3 regions of the Kitasatospora sp. NPDC034035 genome follow, and region 2 is predicted to be linked to each of the others. Evidence: riboswitches for the same ligand, from Rfam matches in the RefSeq annotation. Region 2 holds a riboswitch; each other region holds the start of a gene.
The links. Region 2 has a riboswitch for S-adenosylmethionine ahead of ACZ52J_RS23345 (IclR family transcriptional regulator). Riboswitches for the same ligand answer to the same signal wherever they lie in the genome.
Positions count from the first base shown of each region.

Region 1 (4,088 bases), on a different contig from region 2:
ATTCTGACATCCGCCTGACATGTTTCACGAGCCGGTCTCACCGGCCGGACGCCGCCCCGGCGGAACACCGCGGGTGGCCGCAAGGGAACCCCTGTTCCCAGCCGAGCGACACTCTACTCCGACTCGACTCGAAAATATTCCAGCCGGAATGCAACCGGCCGCCCGCGCATACGGAAAGCGGAATTCCGTACGGGCGGGCGGCCGAATAGCCGGCGTCACGGCTCAGCCGCCGGCCACCGCCGGGATGATCGAGACGCTGGCGCCGTCCTTGATCTCGGTCGCCAGGCCCTCGGCGAAGCGCACGTCGTCGTCGTTCACGTAGACGTTGACGAAACGGCGCAGCTTGCCGGCGTCGTCCAGGATGCGGGCGGAGATGCCCGCGTGGTTCTGCTCCAGGTCGGCGATGACCTCGGCCAGGGTGACGCCCTCGGCGGTCACCTCGGCGGCGCCGCCGGTGTAGGTGCGCAGGATGGTGGGGATGCGGACGTTGGCGCTCATGGCTCTCCTTGCGGGTGGGGCCTCACGGGGGCGGAGGTGGTTCAGGCGGACACGAGGCCGGCGGCGCGGAAGGAGTCCAGCGTCGGGCGGATGACGGCGGTCATCCCGGCGTCGGAGACGGCGTCCAGGGTCTTCAGGCCGTCGCCGGTGTTGATCGCGACGGTCTCCTTGGCCGGATCCAGCCGTCCGGTCTCGACCAGCTTCTTCAGCACGCCGACGGTCACCCCGCCCGCGGTCTCGGCGAAGATTCCCTCGGTCCGCGCCAGCAGCCGGATCGCCGCCACGACCTCGGCGTCCGTGACGTCCTCCACCGCCCCGCCCGTCCGGCGGGCGATGTCCAGCACGTACGGGCCGTCGGCCGGGTTGCCGATCGCCAGCGACTTGGCGATGGTGTCCGGCTTGACCGGCTTGATCACGTCCCGGCCGGCCTTGAAGGCGGCCGACACCGGCGAGCAGCCCTCCGCCTGGGCGCCGAAGATCCGGTACGGCCGGTCCTCGACCAGGCCGAGCTTGATCAGCTCCTGCAGCCCCTTGTCGATCTTCGTCAGCTGCGATCCCGAGGCGATCGGGATCACGATCTGCTCCGGCAGCCGCCAGCCGAGCTGCTCGCAGATCTCGTACGCCAGCGTCTTGGAGCCCTCGCCGTAGTACGGCCGCAGGTTGACGTTGACGAAGCCCCAGCCCTCGCCGGCCGGGTCGCCGATCAGCTCCGAGCAGAAGCGGTTCACGTCGTCGTAGTTGCCCTCGATGCCGACCAGCTCGCCGCCGTACACCCCGGCCATGACGACCTTGCCCTGCTCCAGGTCGTGCGGGATGAACACGCAGGACCGGAACCCGGCCCGGGCGGCCGCCGCGCCCACCGCGCCGGCCAGGTTGCCGGTGGAGGAGCAGGACAGCGTCGTGTAGCCGAACGCCCGCGCGGCCTCGATGGCGCAGGCCACCACGCGGTCCTTGAAGGAGTGGGTCGGGTTCCCGGAGTCGTCCTTGATGTGCAGCTGGGCGGTGAAGCCGAGCTCCCGGCCCAGGTTGTCCGCCTTCACCAGCGGGGTCCAGCCCGGGTTCAGGTTGGGCTTGGAAGCCACGTCGGCCGGCACCGGCAGCAGCGGCGCGTAGCGCCAGACGGAGGCCGGACCGGCCTCGATCCGCTTGCGCAGCTCCTCGGCGCCCTCGCTGCCGAATTCGTAGGCGATCTCCAGCGGGCCGAAGCACTCCAGGCACGCGAAGTCGGGACCGAGCGGGAATCGGGTGCCGCACTCCCGACAGGACAGCGCGACGGCGGGGCCGAGGTCCACGGAAACAGGTGCGACAGTGTCGATAGCCATGATGGCGAGGCCTCTCTCCTCATCTTCCCCGCGGCGCGGACGCGCCACAGGCCGGAATTGGCACCTGTCCCGCCGGGGCCTGTCGAGAACAGCCGCGCGAGAAGGTTGCCGGGACGTCAACGGGCCGTTCCCTCAGTCCCTCTGGATGAGCTTGTGAAATTGTGGTGGTACTCAGCGGCGACCCCGGCGTGCGAAGGTCCGGCCGCTGTACGAAGACTGTATCCGAAGGCGTCAATCCTGAACGGGACCGTCCGCCACGCGAGATGAGCCGTCCCACCCCACCCGCCGAGGAGACTTCCGTGCCCGCCGAACCGACTCCCGAGCTGCTTCCGCAGGCGGCGTCCTGGCTGCGCCGCCGCTCCTGGAGCGCGGCCGACCGTCCGGTGCGCACCCTCCTCGCGGCCAAGGAACGCACCGGGCGCACGGTCAGCGTCGTCCTCCCCGCCCTGGACGAGGAGGCCACCGTCGGCGACATCGTCCGCACCGTCCGCCGCGAGCTGATGGAACGCCTCCCGCTCGTCGACGAACTCGTCGTGGTCGACTCCGGCTCCTCCGACGCCACCGCCGCCGTCGCCGCCGAGGCCGGCGCCCGGGTCGAGCACCGCGACGCCATCCTGCCCCGGCTGCCCGCCGCCGCCGGCAAGGGCGAGGTGCTCTGGCGCTCGCTGCTGGTCACCCGCGGCGACATCGTCTGCTTCGTGGACGCCGACCTGCGCGAGTTCGATCCGGCCTTCGTCTCCGGCATCGTCGGCCCCCTGCTGACCGACGAGTCCATCCAACTGGTCAAGGCCATGTACGACCGTCCTCTCGAGACGGAATCCGGTGCCGTCGTCCCGGCCGGCGGCGGCCGCGTCACCGAACTCGTCGCCCGCCCCCTGCTCAACCTCCACTGGCCGGAACTCGCCGGTTTCGTCCAGCCCCTCGGCGGCGAGTACGCGGCCCGCCGCTCACTGCTCGAACGACTGCCCTTCCCCACCGGTTACGGCGTCGAACTCGGCCTGCTGGTCGACGCGTTGGAGCTGGTCGGCCTGGACGCCCTGGCCCAGGTGGACGTCGGCGTCCGGCACCACCGCCACCAGGACGGCCAGGCCCTCGGCCGGATGGCCGCCACCATCTACCGCACCGCCCTCGAACGCCTCGACCGCGCCCACCGGCTCAAGGCCTCCGCCGACCTCCTCCTCCCGCAGCTCACGCAGTTCACCCGCGACCCGCAGACCCGCGCCTTCACCGCCCACACCCACCCGGTGACCGCCCTGGAGCGCCCCCCGATGCACACCGTCCCCGAATACGCGATCCGCCACTGACCGAGGGCGGCCCCGGGTGAACTGAGGACGGGCCCCGGGTTTGCCGCGCCTGACCCACGGCAACATGCCAACCATGGGCGATCTCACGACCGAACGTTCGAGTGCGACCGGCACCGCCCCCGTCCTGGTGGCATCCAACCGGGGACCGGTGTCGTTCAGCACCGCCGACGACGGCACGCTGACCCTGCGGCGCGGCGGCGGGGGCCTGGTCTCCGGCCTCTCCGCGATCGACGACCCGAACGCGGTCTGGGTCTGCGCCGCCCTGGGGGAGGCGGACCGCAGAGCCGCCGAGCAAGCCCCCCGCGGCCGCCTCGACCTGGCCGGCCACGACGTCGGCGGGCAGGCCGTCCGGATGCTGGCCATCGACCCCGAGACCTTCGCCCGCGCCTACAACGGCGTCGCCAACTCCACCCTCTGGTTCGTCCACCACCTGCTCTACGCGACCCCCACGGCGCCCTCCTTCGACGCCGCCTTCCGCACCGAATGGGCCGCCTACCGGGCCTACAACGCCGCCTTCGCCGAGGCCCTGGCCGCCGAAGCCGCCCCGAACGCCGCGGTCCTGGTCCAGGACTACCACCTCTCCCTCACCCCGGCCCTGCTCCGCGCAGCCCGCCCCGACCTGCGGATCGGCCACTTCTCGCACACCCCCTGGGCCCCACCCGAGTACTACCGGCTGCTCCCGGACGACGTCGCCCGCGCCGTCCTCACCGGCATCCTGGGCGCCGACCGGGCCGGCTTCCTCACCGAGCGCTGGGCCCGCGCCTTCGCCGCCTGCTGCGCGGACCTCCTCGATGCCACCGTCGACCACGAGGCACTCACCGTCACCCTCGACGGCCGCACCACCCGCCTCGGCGTGCACGCCCTCGGCGCCGACGCCGACTTCCTGCGCGAACGCTCGCACCGCCCCGACGTCGACGAACGCCTCGCCGCCCTGCGCGAAGCCGTCGGCGACCGCCGCACCATC
Region 1 is NZ_JBVISA010000075.1:3,035-7,122, forward strand. Features, by position in the region: gene ACZ52J_RS42200 (MoaD/ThiS family protein) at 223-498, opposite strand; gene thrC (threonine synthase) at 540-1,820, opposite strand; SAM riboswitch class I at 1,837-1,972, opposite strand; gene ACZ52J_RS42210 (glucosyl-3-phosphoglycerate synthase) at 2,144-3,124, shown strand; gene ACZ52J_RS42215 (alpha,alpha-trehalose-phosphate synthase (UDP-forming)) at 3,198-4,088, shown strand, end outside.
Region 1: linked by a shared signal. The riboswitch ahead of thrC (threonine synthase) and the one ahead of ACZ52J_RS23345 (IclR family transcriptional regulator) in region 2 are both predicted to bind S-adenosylmethionine.

Region 2 (4,088 bases):
CGGCCGCCGTCCTCCATCTGGTGCACCGGCTGCGCGCGGGTGAGCTCGACGGGCCCCGGGCGCTCGCCGAGCTGGACGGGATCCGGCGGGCGCCGGCCCGCTGGCCGGCGTGGGTGGCGGACCTCGGTGCGCTGCCGGTCGGGGTGGGGGTCTGCCTCTTCCTGCAACCGGTCGCGGCGAACGTGCTGGCGGCCGGGCTCGGATCGTTGGTCGTGGCGGGGCTGACCGTGCTCGCACGGCGGTTGCCGTACCTGCGGCCGCTGCTGCCCGTCACGGCCGGGTTCCTGGTCGCACTGCTGGTCCTGTCGCTGGCGCGGGCCTCTCTACTGGACGGCTCGTTGCGGACGATCGTGGCCACGCTGGCGATCCTGCTGCCGGGCGGGCTGCTGGTCACCGGGTTGTCGGAGATCGCCGCGGGTGCGGCCAGCGCGGGTACGGCCCGGCTGGTGTCCGGCGCGGTGCAGCTGGCGCTGTTCCTCGCCGGGGTGGCGGCGGCCGCGAGCGCGATCGGCATGCCGGCCACGGCGCTGGCCAATGTGCAGGTGGCCAAGCCGAGTTGGTGGGTGATCGGGCTGGGTCTGGCGATCGCCGTGGCCGGGGTGGTGGTCAACGTCAACACGCCGCCCTCGGCGATCCCGTGGATCGTCGCGGTGATCGCGGTCAGCGTCACCGTCCAGGTGGTGGTGGGATCGGTGCACGGCGCGGCGATCGGCGGCCTGGCCGGGGCGGTCTCCGCCGCGGTCGCGGCCACCCTGGTGCACTGGGTGCCGGGCGGTCCGCTCTGGCAGGTGCTCTACCTTCCGGCGTTCTGGATCGTGGTGCCGGGCTCCTTCGGCCTGTTGAACACCGCGCAGATCGAGGTCGGCAACGGCGCGCAGCCGGTGCTGGCGGCCGTGTCGGCGGTGTTCGGGGTGTCGATCGGCACCCTGATCGGCTCGGTGATCAGCCGGATCCCCCGCCCCTCCCTCCCCGTCCTGCAGCCTCGGGCGTGAGCCGGACGGCGGGAGAGGCGGCGGGAGGGACGGGGAGGAGCGGGGCGAGGAGGAGCGGCCGACGAACCCGGTCAGGAGTGGCGTAGCGCTTCGGTGAGGCGGTGCGCCGCCTCGGTGACGGCCTGGGAGAGCTGGGCACCGGGGTGGCGGGTGAGCCGTTCGATCGGGCCGGAGACCGAGACCGCGGCGACGACCCGGTTGGACGGGCCGCGGACGGGCGCGGACACGGAGGCGACCCCGAGTTCACGTTCGCCGATGGACTGGGCCCAGCCGCGGCGCCGTACGCCGCTGAGGGCGGTGGCGGTGAAGCGGGCGCCCTGCAGGCCGCGGTGGAGGCGTTCGGGTTCCTCCCAGGCGAGCAGGACCTGGGCGGCGGAGCCGACCTTCATGGGGAGGGTGATGCCCACCGGAACGGTGTCGCGCAGGCCGGAGAGCCGCTCGGCGGCGGCCACGCAGATCCGGACCTCGCCCTGTCTGCGGTAGAGCTGGGCGCTCTCGCCGGTGACGTCGCGCAGGTGGGTCAGGACCGAGCCGGCGGCGGCCAGCAGGCGGTCCTCGCCGGCGGCCGCCGACAGCTCGGAGACGCGCGGGCCGAGGATGAAGCGGCCCTGCATGTCCCTGGTGACCAGGCGGTGGTGTTCGAGTGCCACCGCGATCCGGTGGGCGGTGGGCCGCGCCAGGCCGGTGGCGGCGACGAGTCCGGCCAGGGTGGCGGGACCGGCCTCCAGGGTGGCGAGGATCGAGGTGACCTTGTCGAGCACACCGACGCCGCTCGTGTTGTCCATGGAATGGGTACTCCGTCTCAAATCCCGTGAGCGGCGGGTCGGCGCTGCTCACGGAGGCTCCGGGCGGGGAGCGGGGGTGGTCAGCGAGGACAGGCCGGAGAGGAAGTCGGCCGATTGCCTGCGCCGGGCACGAGACGGGTACGCGAAAGGGCCGGGGCGGGAAGCGCCCGGGCGAAGGACAGCACAGAGAGCACCGTGTCTCCTCATCTTTCCCGCGCCACAGTGGCGACAGGCCGGAGTTGGCACTGATCCCGGACGGCACGGCGCGTACTTCGGACGCCGGGTCGACCGGGGAGTTGCCGGGGCTTCGTAGGGCCGGTCCCTCCACCCCTCTGGATGATTCGCGAAGAACCATACAAGACTCCCCGGGCAGCACGTCAAACCTCCACCCCTCACGCGCAGGCAGCGGCGGGCGGCCCGCCGGCCGGGCCTTCCCCGGTGGGCCCCCCGGTGGGCCCGATTCGTGGGAGAGTGGAGGAGTCGGGAGTTCCGGCCTGAGCGGTGGCCGACCTCCCCCCGGAGACACTCCAGAGGTCTCCCATGACACAGCTGAACGAGATCCGCTCCATCGCCCCGGAGGCCCTCGCCGTCGCGGGTGTGCTGGACCCGCCGGTCGCGGCCGGGGCGGGATCGCGGGGCTACGACGACTTCGTCGACCCAGGCGACCTGCCGGACTCCGCGCAACCGTGGCAGTGGCACTGGTCCCCCGACCTCCTGTCGCGGCTCGCGGAGGACAGCCGGCTGCAGGTGAAACTGGGCTACAGCTGGTTCGAGGCCGCGGGCAGCGCGGCCGGACCGGTGCGACTCACGCTGTACGGGGTGCCCCACCGGAGCCGGCACGCGCTGGCGACGCGCCTGGCCGAGGCCCGTCCCGCGGTCGGCGCGGTCTTCATCGCGGACGACACCCTGGAGCCGGAGCCCCGCTGGCAGTGGCCGCTGCGCCTCTGCGCCGTCACGACGGAGGCCGCCGAGGGCCTGTTCGCCGTGCTGGACCACGACGCGGAGGTAGCTCCGGTCATCGACGTGTACACCCTCGGCGAGCAGGACGGGGACTGCGACGTGCTGGCCGTCTCCGGCGCCGCCGAGCTCGACGCGCTGACGGCCGGCGGCGGCCTCAGCGCCGTCTGCCTGGCCTGGTGCGCCCCACAGCCGCCCGACCCGCACCAGCTGGCCCAACTCGACGCGGCCGCGCGCAGGCTCGACGCCTCCGGCTGGGTCGTCGCGGACCTCTCGGCGACCGGCGCGGTCGACTGGCTCGACCGGTTCGTCCGCCATCTCTCCGAGAACCTCGCCCTGGACGAGGCGGCCGGCCGCGCCGGCTCCTGGCTGACGGTGGCCCACCCCGGGCTCGCCGAGCACCACGCGGTGGCCGAGGGCCTGGCGGCCGCGGTCGAGCCACCCCCGGCCCCCGCGGTGCCGCCACCCCCGGTCGAGCCGGCCGAGCTGCCGGCCGGTGGCTCGGCCGAGCCTTACGCCGGTGGCCTCGGCGGGCAAGCGGCGGACGACCTCCGTCTCTCCGACCGGCGGCCGCCGCTCGCGGCCCTCACCGACCGGATCCGCCGCGCGGCCGCAGGCGTCCGGTTCAACGGGATGCGACTCGGCGGGGTCGTGGCCGACGCCGTCCGGGAGGTCCGCCAGGCCGGAGCGGCGCCCGGCGTGACCAACGACCGCTACCTCCAGGCACTCGTCAGCGACCAGCAGACGGGCAACCGGCTCCTGCGCGCCTTCCACGCCGGCGCGGTGAACGAGATCCACCTCCGGGTGGGTCCGCACAGCGCCGAGTGGCACCAGATGGCGTCCGCGTTCCCCGAGCAGGGCCTGGAGTTCCGGGGCGGGGCGGCGCGCCTCACGGTCGCCTTCGGCGAGGAGCGGGACCAGGCACTCCTCCACGAGCCCGTGGAGGTCTTCCTGCCCCGGCGGGGCGCCTCCAGCGAGGCCGTCTTCCCGGTGACGGTCGGCGCCCAGGAGCGGGAGATCCGGTGCACCGCCCGCGTCTACTACCGCAAGCGCCAGCTGCAGCGGCTGGTGATCAGCGGCCCGGTCGCGGCGTCCGACGACCCCGTGGACGGGCGGGAGATCGCGATCAACGGCGAAGCGTACGACTCGCTCGCCGAACCGCCGAGTCGGCACGACGACACCGACGCGGGCGCGGGCGCGGGCGACGCAGCCGACAGCACGGCAACCGACGCCCGCTCGGCGACGATCCGGATCGTGAGCGACGAGGTCCTGGTGGTCGGCACCGGCGAGAACGGCCCGGTGCGGATCCCGGATCTCGACCGGTTCCGGGCCGGAATCCGGGGCCTGCTCAACC
Region 2 is NZ_JBVISA010000016.1:142,242-146,329, reverse strand. Features, by position in the region: gene ACZ52J_RS23350 (threonine/serine exporter family protein) at 1-992, shown strand, start outside; gene ACZ52J_RS23345 (IclR family transcriptional regulator) at 1,064-1,777, opposite strand; SAM riboswitch class I at 1,978-2,120, opposite strand; gene ACZ52J_RS23340 (hypothetical protein) at 2,318-4,088, shown strand, end outside.

Region 3 (4,088 bases), on a different contig from region 2:
CCGCTGAGCGGCGGTGTCTCAGTACTAGAGAAGACAGGGCCGTAGGCGCCCCGCCGCTGGATAGGCTGGCTCCCAACCGTACGGACGTCCCCCGGAGCGGGGGAACCGACAACAGCTGGAGTCAGCCATGGTGAACGTGAACCCTGCGAACGGCGGTAGCGACCCCGCGCAGGTGGTCCGCTCCTGGCCGGACATCCTGGCGGCGCTGTTGCGGGGGGAGGACCTCGACCGCTCGTCCACCGCGTGGGCGATGGACCGGATCATGAGCGGCGAGGCGTCCCCCGCCCAGGTGGCCGGCTTCATGATCGCGCTGCGGGCCAAGGGCGAGACGGTCGACGAGGTCACCGGTCTGGTGGACGCGATGTACGCGCACGCCGAACCGCTGGAGATCCCCGGCCCGGCGGTGGACATCGTCGGCACCGGCGGCGACCGGGCGAAGACCGTCAACATCTCCACGATGTCGGCGATCGTCGCGGCGGCCGCCGGCGCCAAGGTGGTCAAGCACGGCAACCGGGCCGCCTCCTCGTCCACCGGGTCCTCGGACGTGCTGGCGAAGCTCGGCGTGGCGCTGGACCTCTCCGCCCGGCGGGTCGCCCAGGTCGCCGAGGAGGTCGGACTCACCTTCTGCTTCGCGGCGAAGTTCCACCCCTCGATGCGGCACGCCGCCACCGCCCGGCGCGACCTCGGGGTGCCGACGGCCTTCAACATCCTCGGCCCGCTGACCAACCCGGCCAAGGTCACCTCCCACGCCATCGGCTGCTTCGACACCCGGCTGGCCGGGCTGATCGCCGGCGTGCTCGCCCGGCGCGGCTCGACGGCGCTGGTCTTCCGCGGCGACGACGGGCTGGACGAGCTGACCATCACCACCACCTCGCGGGTGTGGGTGGTGCGCGACGGGGTGGTCACCGAGACCTCCTTCGACCCGCGGGAGGTCGGCATCGAACTGGTCGGCATCGAGACGCTGCGCGGCGGGGACCCCGCCTACAACGCCGAGGTCGCGCGCCGGCTGCTGGCGGGCGAGCGCGGGCCGGTGCGGGACGCCGTCCTGCTGAACACGGCGGCGGCGCTGGTCGCGCTCGACCTGGGCGACGCGCCGCTGGCGGAGCAGCTCGCGGCGGGCATGGCGCGGGCGGCGGAGGCCATCGACTCGGGCGCCGCGCAGGACCTGCTGCGGCGCTGGTCGGAGGCCACCAGCCGGAGCTGAAGCGGTAGTTGGGAGCCCGCGCCGGTACGCCGGCGCGGGCTCCCCGGCTGTCCGGATGGTGGATGCCCGTTTGACCACCCGCTGGACCCGACCTAGAGTCTTCGGCAGGTCATGAGTGACAGCGCCAAAGCCCCAGCTTGCTGTCCGGCAACCCTCCGTCCGTGGCGGGGTGCCCTGGGTGAGGACCGGGTCGCCACGGCAAACCGTCCGTGCGGCAAGCGCGGACGCCCGACGATTTGGCACTCCCGGGGTCCCATACCCCCGAAGGAGTGCATCCTCATGTCTCTCTCCACCGAAATCGCCACCGAGATCGGCACCCCCCTCGCGGTCCTCGGCGCCGACGTCCAGGTCCCGCTCGCCAGCGGTGACAAGGTCGGCTACGCGGCGCTCGACTACGCGGCCAGCGCGCCGGCGCTGCAGCGGGTGTGGGACGACGTCGCCGCCTACGCGCCGTACTACGGCAGCGTGCACCGCGGGGCCGGGTACCTCTCGCAGCTGTCCACCGACCTCTTCGAGCAGAGCCGCCGCACCGTCGCCGAGTTCCTCGACCTGCGCGAGGGCGACCAGGTGGTCTTCACCCGGGCCACCACCGACTCGCTCAACCTGCTCGCCGGCGCCGTTCCGGCCGGCACCCGGGTGTTCGCCTTCGAGACCGAGCACCACGCCTCGCTGCTGCCCTGGGCGCACGCCGGACTGGGCGTCACCTACCTGCGCGCGCCGCGCTCGCGGGCCGAGGCGGTGGCCGCCCTGGACGCCGCGCTCACCGAGGCGCCCGAGGGGCCCAAGCTGCTCTGCGTCACCGGCGCCTCCAACGTGACCGGCGAGCTGTGGCCGGTCGCCGAGCTGACCGAGACCGCGCACCGGCACGGCGCCCGGGTGGTGCTGGACGCCGCCCAGCTGGCCCCGCACCACCGGGTCTCGGTGCGCGAGCTGGACGTCGACTGGATCGCCTTCTCCGGCCACAAGATCTACGCGCCGTTCGGCGCCGGGGTGCTGGCCGGCCGGGCGGACTGGCTGGACGCGGCCGAGCCGTACCTGGCCGGCGGCGGAGCAACCCGCACGGTGGCCCGGGAGACGGACGGCTCGGTGGCCGTGCAGTGGCACACCGGCCCGGCCCGGCACGAGGCCGGTTCGCCGAACGTCATCGGCGCCTACGCGATCGCCTCGGCCTGCCGGGCGCTGAGCGAGGCCGGCTTCGACGCGCTGGAGGCCCGCGAGCGGCAGCTGGTCGACCGGCTGACCGCGGGGCTGGCGCGGATCCCCCAGGTCAAGGTGCTGAACCTGTTCGGCGCCGGCTCCGCCCGGGTGGGCGTGCTGTCCTTCGTCGTCCGGGGCTGGAACAGCTCGCACTTCTCGGCCGCGCTGTCCGCCGAGTACGGCATCGGGGTGCGCGACGGCCTGTTCTGCGCCCACCCGCTGGTGCGGACCCTGCTCGGTGACGAGGACACCCCGCCGTCGGAGTGCGGTGCGCCGGAGCCCTCGCTGCCGGGCGAGCGCAGCCTGAACGCGATCCGGGTGAGTTTCGGCGCCGGGACGCCGGACGAGCACATCGACCGCTTCCTGACCGCCGTTCGGGAGCTGGTCACGGACGGCGCGGCCTGGAACTACCGCAACGAGGGCGGGCGTTGCGTCGTGGACACCCGCCGGGAGGGCTGAGGCCCCGGCCCCGCTACTCGTCCAGGCCGAGGGCGAAGGCGGCTTCCAGGTCGTGCTGGGAGTAGGTGCGGAAGGCGATCTGGGTCTCGGTGTGGGCCACGCCCGGGACCTTGTTGAGCCGGCCCGGGATGACCTCGGCCAGGTCGTCGTGGCGGCGCACCCGGACCATCGCCACCAGGTCGTATCCGCCGGTCACCGAGTAGACCTCGCTGACGCCCTCGATGGCGGCGATGGCCTCGGCGATCTCCGGGATGCGGTCGACACTGGTCTTGATCAGGACGATGGCGGTGATCACTGTTCGGGCTCCTTTGTGGGGTGCCGCCAGCGTATCGGGCGTCAGCCGGGTCGTCGCGAGGGGTGGCGAACCACCGTGCAGGTGTAGAGGAAGCCGGCCGAGAAGCCGATCACGTGGACCAGGTAGGCCACCCCGGGGCCCGCCGAATGCACCGACCACCACTGCAGGGCGAACCAGAGGCCGAGCACCAGCCAGGCCGGGAAGCGCAGCGGCAGGAAGAACAACAGCGGGACGAGGGTGGTCACCCGGGCGCGCGGGTGCAGGCGCAGATAGGCGCCCAGGACGGCCGAGATCGCGCCGGACGCTCCGATGAGCACCCGGGTGGAATCCGGCGCGTGCGCCTCGGCGAGCGCGAAGCCGTACGTGGCCAGGCTGCCGGCCGCCAGGTAGAAGACGGCGTACCGGGCCCGGCCCAGCCGCCGTTCGACGGCCGGGCCGAAGACGTGGAGGAAGAGCAGGTTGCCCAGCAGGTGCAGCCAGCCGGCGTGCAGGAAGAGGCCGGTGAGGGCGGACAGCGCCGGGTGCTTGCCCGGGGTCGGGGCGGCCGGGCAGCCGGGGACCGGGTCGGGGGCCTCCGTCAACTGCGCGGCGGTCAGCGGCCGCCCGGTCAGCAGTTCGGCCGGGACGGCGCCCCAGCGCTGCTCGTACCGCTGCTCCGCGCAGACCCGGGCCTGGCCGGTGCCGTACAGCGGATTGAGTCCGGCGGCCGGGCCGAGCAGGAAGACCAGGGTGTTGACCGCGATCAGGGCGTAGGTGACCGCCGGGGCGGCCGCCTCCGGCCGGCCGCCCCGCTCGGCGGTGTGGTCGGGGGCCGCGAGCGCCATGCGGCCAAGCATCCCTCCGGGCGCCGCAGGTGACACGGCGGTTTACGGCAGGTGGACTAGCCCCGCTATTCCGCTGACCGGTGGTCGCGATGGTTGCCCCAGGCAATAG
Region 3 is NZ_JBVISA010000017.1:88,285-92,372, reverse strand. Features, by position in the region: gene ACZ52J_RS23905 (response regulator) at 1-7, shown strand, start outside; gene trpD (anthranilate phosphoribosyltransferase) at 128-1,204, shown strand; SAM riboswitch class IV at 1,312-1,431, shown strand; gene ACZ52J_RS23895 (aminotransferase class V-fold PLP-dependent enzyme) at 1,484-2,860, shown strand; gene ACZ52J_RS23890 (Lrp/AsnC ligand binding domain-containing protein) at 2,874-3,155, opposite strand; gene ACZ52J_RS23885 (rhomboid family intramembrane serine protease) at 3,197-3,979, opposite strand.
Region 3: linked by a shared signal. The riboswitch ahead of ACZ52J_RS23895 (aminotransferase class V-fold PLP-dependent enzyme) and the one ahead of ACZ52J_RS23345 (IclR family transcriptional regulator) in region 2 are both predicted to bind S-adenosylmethionine.